2 regions of the Micromonospora sp. DT178 genome follow, and region 1 is predicted to be linked to the other one. Evidence: riboswitches for the same ligand, from Rfam matches in the RefSeq annotation. Region 1 holds a riboswitch; the other holds the start of a gene.

The links. A riboswitch is a leader RNA that binds a small molecule or an ion and turns the genes downstream of it on or off. The one in region 1 is predicted to bind glycine.
Region 2: it holds a riboswitch for glycine, as region 1 does, so the genes downstream of both, gcvP (aminomethyl-transferring glycine dehydrogenase) here and gcvT (glycine cleavage system aminomethyltransferase GcvT) in region 1, are expected to answer to the same signal.

The regions. Positions count from the first base shown of each region.
Region 1 is NZ_JBNCKV010000021.1:2,708-6,109, forward strand. It holds gene gcvH (glycine cleavage system protein GcvH) at 1-372, opposite strand, end outside; gene gcvT (glycine cleavage system aminomethyltransferase GcvT) at 406-1,533, opposite strand; glycine riboswitch at 1,586-1,666, opposite strand; glycine riboswitch at 1,672-1,764, opposite strand; gene ACLQ22_RS28280 (collagenase) at 2,024-3,402, shown strand, end outside.
Region 2 is NZ_JBNCKV010000011.1:28,179-31,580, reverse strand. It holds gene gcvP (aminomethyl-transferring glycine dehydrogenase) at 1-1,799, opposite strand, end outside; glycine riboswitch at 1,874-1,972, opposite strand; gene ACLQ22_RS20985 (NAD-dependent protein deacetylase) at 2,083-2,958, opposite strand; gene ACLQ22_RS20980 (NAD(P)H-binding protein) at 3,082-3,402, shown strand, end outside.

The DNA.
Region 1 (3,402 bases):
GGCGTCGGCCAGGTAGGCGCGGTACTCGTCGGCGGTCATCAGCGCCGGCGCGTCGGTCAGCCGCACCCGCACCAGCCAGCCCGCCCCGTACGGGTCGGTGCCGATCAGGTCCGGGTCGGCGACGACCGCCTCGTTGGTGGCGACGATCTCGCCGCTCACCGGCATGTACAGCTCGGCCACCGACTTGGTGGACTCCACCTCGCCGCAGACCTCGCCCACGCTCAGGTGGGTGCCCGGCTCGGGCAGTTCGGCGTAGATGATGTCGCCGAGGGCGGCGGCGGCGAACGCGGTGATGCCCACGGCCGCCGGTTCGGCCGTGTCGTCGATCCACTCGTGGTTGCGGCTGTAGCGCAGACGCGCGGGTACGTCCATGGTCGTCACTCCTGGGGGATGGGTCGGTTAGCGTCAGCGCGGACGGCGGTAGAACGGCAGCGGGGTGGTGCGCACCGGCTCGGTGGTTCCTCGCACGACGACGCCCAGCCGGGACCGGGCCTCGATCGCGTCGGCGTGGACGTGGGCCATCGCGACGGGCCGGTCGAGCGCCGGTGACAGCGCACCGCTGGTGACCACGCCGACGGGCCGCGCCGGTACGCCGTCTGCCAGCGCGACCACCGGGTGGCCGGTCCTCGGCACGCGTCGCCCGGTTCCGGTCAATCCCACGAGGACGGTGGCGGCCCCGGCGTCCCGGCGCTCGGCCAACGCGGCCCGGCCGACGAAGTCGCCCGGCTTGGTGAAGGACACCACCCGTCCCAGGCCCGCCTCGAAGGGGGTGACGCCCTGGTGCAGCTCGCACCCGTACAGCGGCATCCCGGCCTCGATGCGCAGCGTGTCCCGGCAGGCCAGCCCGGCCGGCGTCAGCCCGTGCCCGGCGCCGGCGGCGAGCAGCGCGCGCCAGACGTCTTCCGCGTCTGCGGCCCGGAGGAAGAACTCGAACCCGTCCTCGCCGGTGTATCCGGTACGGGCGACGATCGCCGGCCGTCCACCGACGTCCACGGCGGTGGCGGTGTAGTAGCGCAGTCGGGTCGGCTCCGCGCCGACCACGGCCCGCACCGTGTCGGCGGCACGTGGGCCCTGCACGGCGATGATGGCCCGCTCGGCGGTGTGGTCGGCGACGGTCGCCGCGTGTCCGGCGCAGCGTAGGTGCAACGCGGCCAGCGCGGTGCGGGTGTTGACGGCGTTGGTCACCAGCAGGTACCGGTCGGCGGCGAGCCGGTAGGCGACCAGGTCGTCGAGCACGCCGCCGGTCTCGTCGCAGAGCATGGTGTAGCGGGCGCCGCCGACCGGCACCGCCGACAGGTGTCCGACCAGCGCGTGGTCCAGCGCCGCCGCGGCGTGCGGCCCGGACACCTCGAGCTGCCCCATGTGGCTGAGGTCGAAGAGGCCGGCACGTTCGCGTACCGCGCGGTGCTCGGCGGTCTCGCTGCCGTAGCGCAGCGGCATCGACCAGCCGGCGAAGCCGGTGAACCGGGCGCCGAGTTCGGCGTGCACAGTGTGCAGGGGTGGGTGGAGCAGGGTCGTCGGACTTTGATGCACGGAGGCCTCCCTCGTTCCGACGCGGTCGCGTCGTACGGTCGGTTGCCTCCCGCTCTGTCATCGACCTGAGAGCTTCACCGCCGGTTGGCGGCTTGCACCGTGGGTGAGACGACTGATCGTCTGCTTTCCAGAGTTCGCCTCACCCGAGCGGTAACGGGGCCTGAGAGTTTCTTGGGAGTTTGCTCCTTCGGCGCCCCGACGGACGGTCGGGATCTCTCCCGCGCGGGTTCGAACGGCGTCTATGTACTTGTGGATTGCCCGCAGACCGTAGGCGACCGCCCGAGCGGCTGTCAACGACAACGCACGGTAGTCGGATCGTCGCCTATATCGATCATCGGCGATCCTTTACACGATGTGTGATGTGTGCCATTGTACTGGCCACCTACGGCGCGGACCCCCACCTGATCGACGGGAATCGACGCCGCCGCCACTCCACACCGCCACCACCTGCCGGCCACCGGGCCGGACCACGAACGCCAGGAGGCGACCCGTGAGAACCACGAGAACACGAAACCGACGCGGCTGGCCCGCCGTCCCGCTCGCGCTGGCGCTGGCGCTCGCGCTGACCCCGACGGCCTCCTCCGGCACCGCGCACGCGGCGCCACCGCCCAGGCCGACCGGCGCCGCCCCGAGCGACGCCGGCCTCGGCTCCGGCGCCGGTGACGCCCACGTCCGGCGGGCGCCGCTGCCGCTGAGCGAGCGGGCCCCGCTCCCCTCGTCCCGTGCGGAGCTGCGCCGCGACTACGACCGGCCCGACGACGGGGGGCGGCGCAACGCCCCGTCGACGCGCGGGGCGGCCGCCGCGCCCTGCGCGGTCGGCGACTTCACGAGCCGGACCGGCAGCGCCCTGGTGCAGCAGATCAGGGCGTCCACCACCGACTGCGTGAACACCCTGTTCAGCCTCTCCGGAAGCGACGCCTCCCAGGCCTTCCGCGAGGCGCAGATGACCAGCGTGGCGTACGGGCTGCGGGACAACGCCGCCGCCTACGACGGCACCAACGGCACGGGTACCGCCCAGCTCGTGCTGTACCTGCGGGCCGGGTACTACGTGCAGTGGAACCACCCCGCCACCGTGGGCTCGTACGGCCCCGGCCTGCGCACCGCCATCCGCGCCGGGCTGGACACGTTCTTCGCCAACGGCCGCTCCGGCGACGTCAACGACGTCAACGGCGAGGTGCTGGCCGAGGCGGTCACCCTCATCGACAGCGCGGAGGAGAACGCCCGCTACCTGTACGTGGTGAAGCGGCTGCTGACCGGCTACAACAGCTCGTACGACTCGTCGCGGTGGATGCTCAACGCCGTCAACAACGTCCACACCGTGCTGTTCCGGGGCCACCAGGTGCCCGAGTTCGTCAGCGCCGTCAGCGCCGATCCGAGCGTGCTGGACACGCTGTACGCCTTCGCCACCGGCAAACGGGCCCTGCTCGGCACCGACCGGGGCTACCTGGTCTCCAACGCCGGCCGCGAACTGGGCCGCTTCCTCCAGCACACCGCCCTGCGGTCGAAGGTGCGGCCGCTGGCCCGGGGCCTGCTCGACCTGAGCGCGATGACCGGCTCCACCGCCACCCTCTGGGTCGGCGTCGCGGAGATGACCGACTACTACGACAAGGCGAACTGCGCCTACTACGACACCTGCGACCTCCAGGCGCGCCTGGCCGCGGCGATCCTGCCGGTCACCTTCACCTGCGGCAGCACCATCCGCGTCCGCGCCCAGCAGATGACCTCCGCCCAGCTCGACTGGGCGTGCGCGAGCATGCGCAACCAGGACGCCTACTTCCACTCGGTGGCGGCGGACAAGGGTCCGGTCGCCGACGACCGCAACACGACCATCGAGGTGGTGGTCTTCGACTCCAGCGCCGACTACCAGAC
Region 2 (3,402 bases), on a different contig from region 1:
GCGGCGTTGGTGCCGTGCGCCGACGACGGGATCAGACACACGTCCCGGTGCGCCTCGCCCCGCTGCCGGTGGTACGCCCGGATCGCCAGCAGACCCGCCAGCTCACCCTGCGAACCGGCGTTGGGCTGCACGCTGACCGCGTCGTAGCCGGTCACCTCCGCCAGCCACCCCTCCAACTGGGAGATCATCTCCCGGTAGCCGGCGGTCTGCGCGTCCGGCGCCAACGGGTGGATGTGGGCGAACTCCGGCCAACTCACCGGCTCCATCTCGGTGGTGGCGTTGAGCTTCATCGTGCACGACCCGAGCGGGATCATGCCCCGGTCCAGGGCGTAGTCGAAGTCCGACAGCCGCCGCAGGTAGCGCAGCATCGCCGTCTCCGAGTGGTGACTGCGGAACACCGCGTGGGTGAGGAAGTCCGACGTACGCGCCAGCGCCGCCGGCAACGCGCCCCCCACCGGCGCGTCCGCCACGGCCACCGCCCGCCCGGCGACGGTGGCCCCGAACGCGTCGCACACCTTCCGCAGGTGCGCGACGGTGGTCGTCTCGTCGCAGGACACCCCCACGTGGTCGGCGTCGACCAGCCGCAGGTTCACGCCCCGGGCGGCGGCGTCGGCGACGACCGCCTCGGCGCCGCCGGGCACCCGCACCAGGACGGTGTCGAAGAACGCCTCGTGCACCACCTCGACGCCGTCCACGCCCCGCAGCGCCGCCGCCAGCCGGGCCGCCATGTCGTGGGTACGGCGGGCGATCCCCCGCAGCCCGTCCGGACCGTGGTAGACGGCGTACATGCCGGCCATCACCGCCAGCAGCACCTGCGCGGTGCAGATGTTGCTGGTCGCCTTCTCCCGCCGGATGTGCTGCTCCCGGGTCTGCAACGCCAACCGGTACGCCGGGTTGCCGTCCGCGTCGCGCGACACCCCCACCAGCCGGCCGGGAAGCATCCGCTCCAGCCCCGCCCGTACCGCCAGGTAGCCGGCGTGCGGCCCACCGAAGCCCATCGGTACGCCGAAACGCTGGGTGGTGCCGGCGGCGATGTCGGCGCCGATCTCCCCCGGCGCACGCAGCAGCGTCAGGGCCAGCAGGTCCGCCGCCACGGTGACCAACGCCCCGACGGCGTGCGCCGCCTCGACCAAACCCGCCTGGTCACGCACCGCCCCGGACGCCCCCGGGTACTGCAGGTGCAGCCCGAAGAACTCCGCCGGCAACTCGTCGCGCTCGGTGTCGACGATCCGCACGTCGATGCCGAGGGGCTCGGCCCGGCTGGCGATGACCGCGATGGTCTGCGGCAGGGTGTCGGCGTCGACCACGTACACCGGGCTCCTGCTCTTCGACGCGCGGCGCGCGAGGGTCATCGCCTCGGCCGCGGCGGTGCTCTCGTCGAGCATCGACGCGTTCGCGGTGGCCAGCCCGGTCAGGTCGGTGACCATGGTCTGGAAGTTCAGCAGCGCCTCCAGCCGCCCCTGGCTGATCTCCGGCTGGTACGGCGTGTACGCGGTGTACCAGGCCGGGTCCTCCAGCACGTTGCGGCGGATCACCGCCGGGGTGTGCGTGCCGTGGTAGCCCAGACCGATCATCGACACCACGACCGTGTTGCGGGCCGCCAGGGCCCTCAGCTCGGCGAGGGCGTCGTGCTCGCTGGCCGGCTCCGGCAGGTCCAGGGTGCCGTGCCAGCGGATCACCTCGGGAATCGCCGCGTCCATCAGCTCTTCGACCGAGCCGTAACCGACGGCCTCCAACATCCGGCGCTCGTCGTCCGGATCAGGGCCGATGTGGCGGGCGGCGAACTGCTCTACGGTCATGGGCGGCACTCCCGGGGGCGAGGTCGACAGGTCGGCCTCCCCCTCTGTCGCGCCCCGCGAGGCGCTCCACAGTGCCTGCCCACGAGGTCCTTTTGCCTGAGAGGTTCCGGGGAGGATTTGCCCCTTCGGCGCCGCCCGAGGTGCTGCTGGGCGGTCTCTCCCACGTGGGTGCTGCCGGCATGGTCAACGCTACCAGCGCCGGATCACCCACCGGAGGTCGTACCCCCGCCGGGCGCGGGCGACGGTGGACCACCCACCAGCCCCCGTGACCCCGCCGGGACCGCTACCGGCCGACGCCCGTCAACCCCGTCGGCACCGTCGGCACCGCGGCGGCGGCGGCCGTCCGGTCGGCCAGCGCCGGCAGCAGCCGCCCCAGCGGCGCGTCGACGGTCAACGCCGCATACCCGTCGCCCCGCGTCGGCCCCTGGTTGACGATCACCACCGGAACGCCCAGCTTCGCCGCGCGCACCACGAACCGGCGACCCGACATCACCGTCAACGACGAGCCCAGCACCAGCAGCAGCCGCGCCCGCGCCACCAGCGCGAAACAGCGGGCCACCCGGGCCGCCGGCACCGTCTCCCCGAAGAACACCACGTCCGGCTTCAGCATGCCGCCACGGCAGAACGTGCAGTCGACCGTACGGAAGCCGGCCACCTCGTCGTCGGCGAGATCCACGTCACCGTCCGGATTGACCGCCGCGACCCGCGCGTCGAAGTCCGGGTTCGCCTCCCGCAGCCGCCGGTCCAACTCCTCCCGCGAGGTCTGGTTGCCGCAGCCCAGGCACACCACCTCGTCGAGGCGGCCGTGCAGCTCCACCACCTGCGAGCTGCCCGCGGCGGTGTGCAGCCCGTCCACGTTCTGCGTGATGATCCCCTCGATGAGCCCGCCACGTTGCAGCCGCGCCACCGCCCGGTGCCCCTCGTTCGGGGCCGCCCGCGCGATCGTGCGCCACCCCAGGTGGCTGCGCGCCCAGTAGCGCCGCCGCGCCTGCGCGTCGCGCGTGAACGCCTGGTACGTCATCGGGGTGTGCCGCCGCGCCGCGCCACTGGGCCCCCGGTAGTCCGGGATGCCCGACTCGGTGGACAGCCCCGCCCCGCTCAACACCACGACACCACCGCCGGCCACCAGGCCGGCCAGCGCGTCGACCGTCTCCGTCACCCGTCCATGCTGCCTCAGGCAACCACCCTCCCGCGAACACCCGGGCACCGACGTCGCCCCCGACACCGGCCCGGCCCCCGTCGACCGGCCACGCCGTGGTCCGACGGCGGCTAGGTTGGCGGTATGCGCGTCGTCATCGCCGGAGGACACGGCAAGATCGCCCAGCTGACCCACCGCGAACTCGCCGGACGCGGCGACACCGCCGTCGGCCTGATCCGCAACCCAGACCACGCCGCCGCGCTGCGTGCCGCCGGCGCCCAGCCCGTCGTGGCCGACCTCGAACACGTCGGCGTCGACGAACTCGCCGCGCACCTGCGGGGCGCCGACGCCGTCCTCTTCGCCGCCGGCGCCGGCCCCGGCAGCGGCGCCGAACGCAAGGACACCGTCGACCGGGCCGGCGCCGCCCTGCTCGCCGACGCCGCGCAACGCGCCGACGTGCGCCGC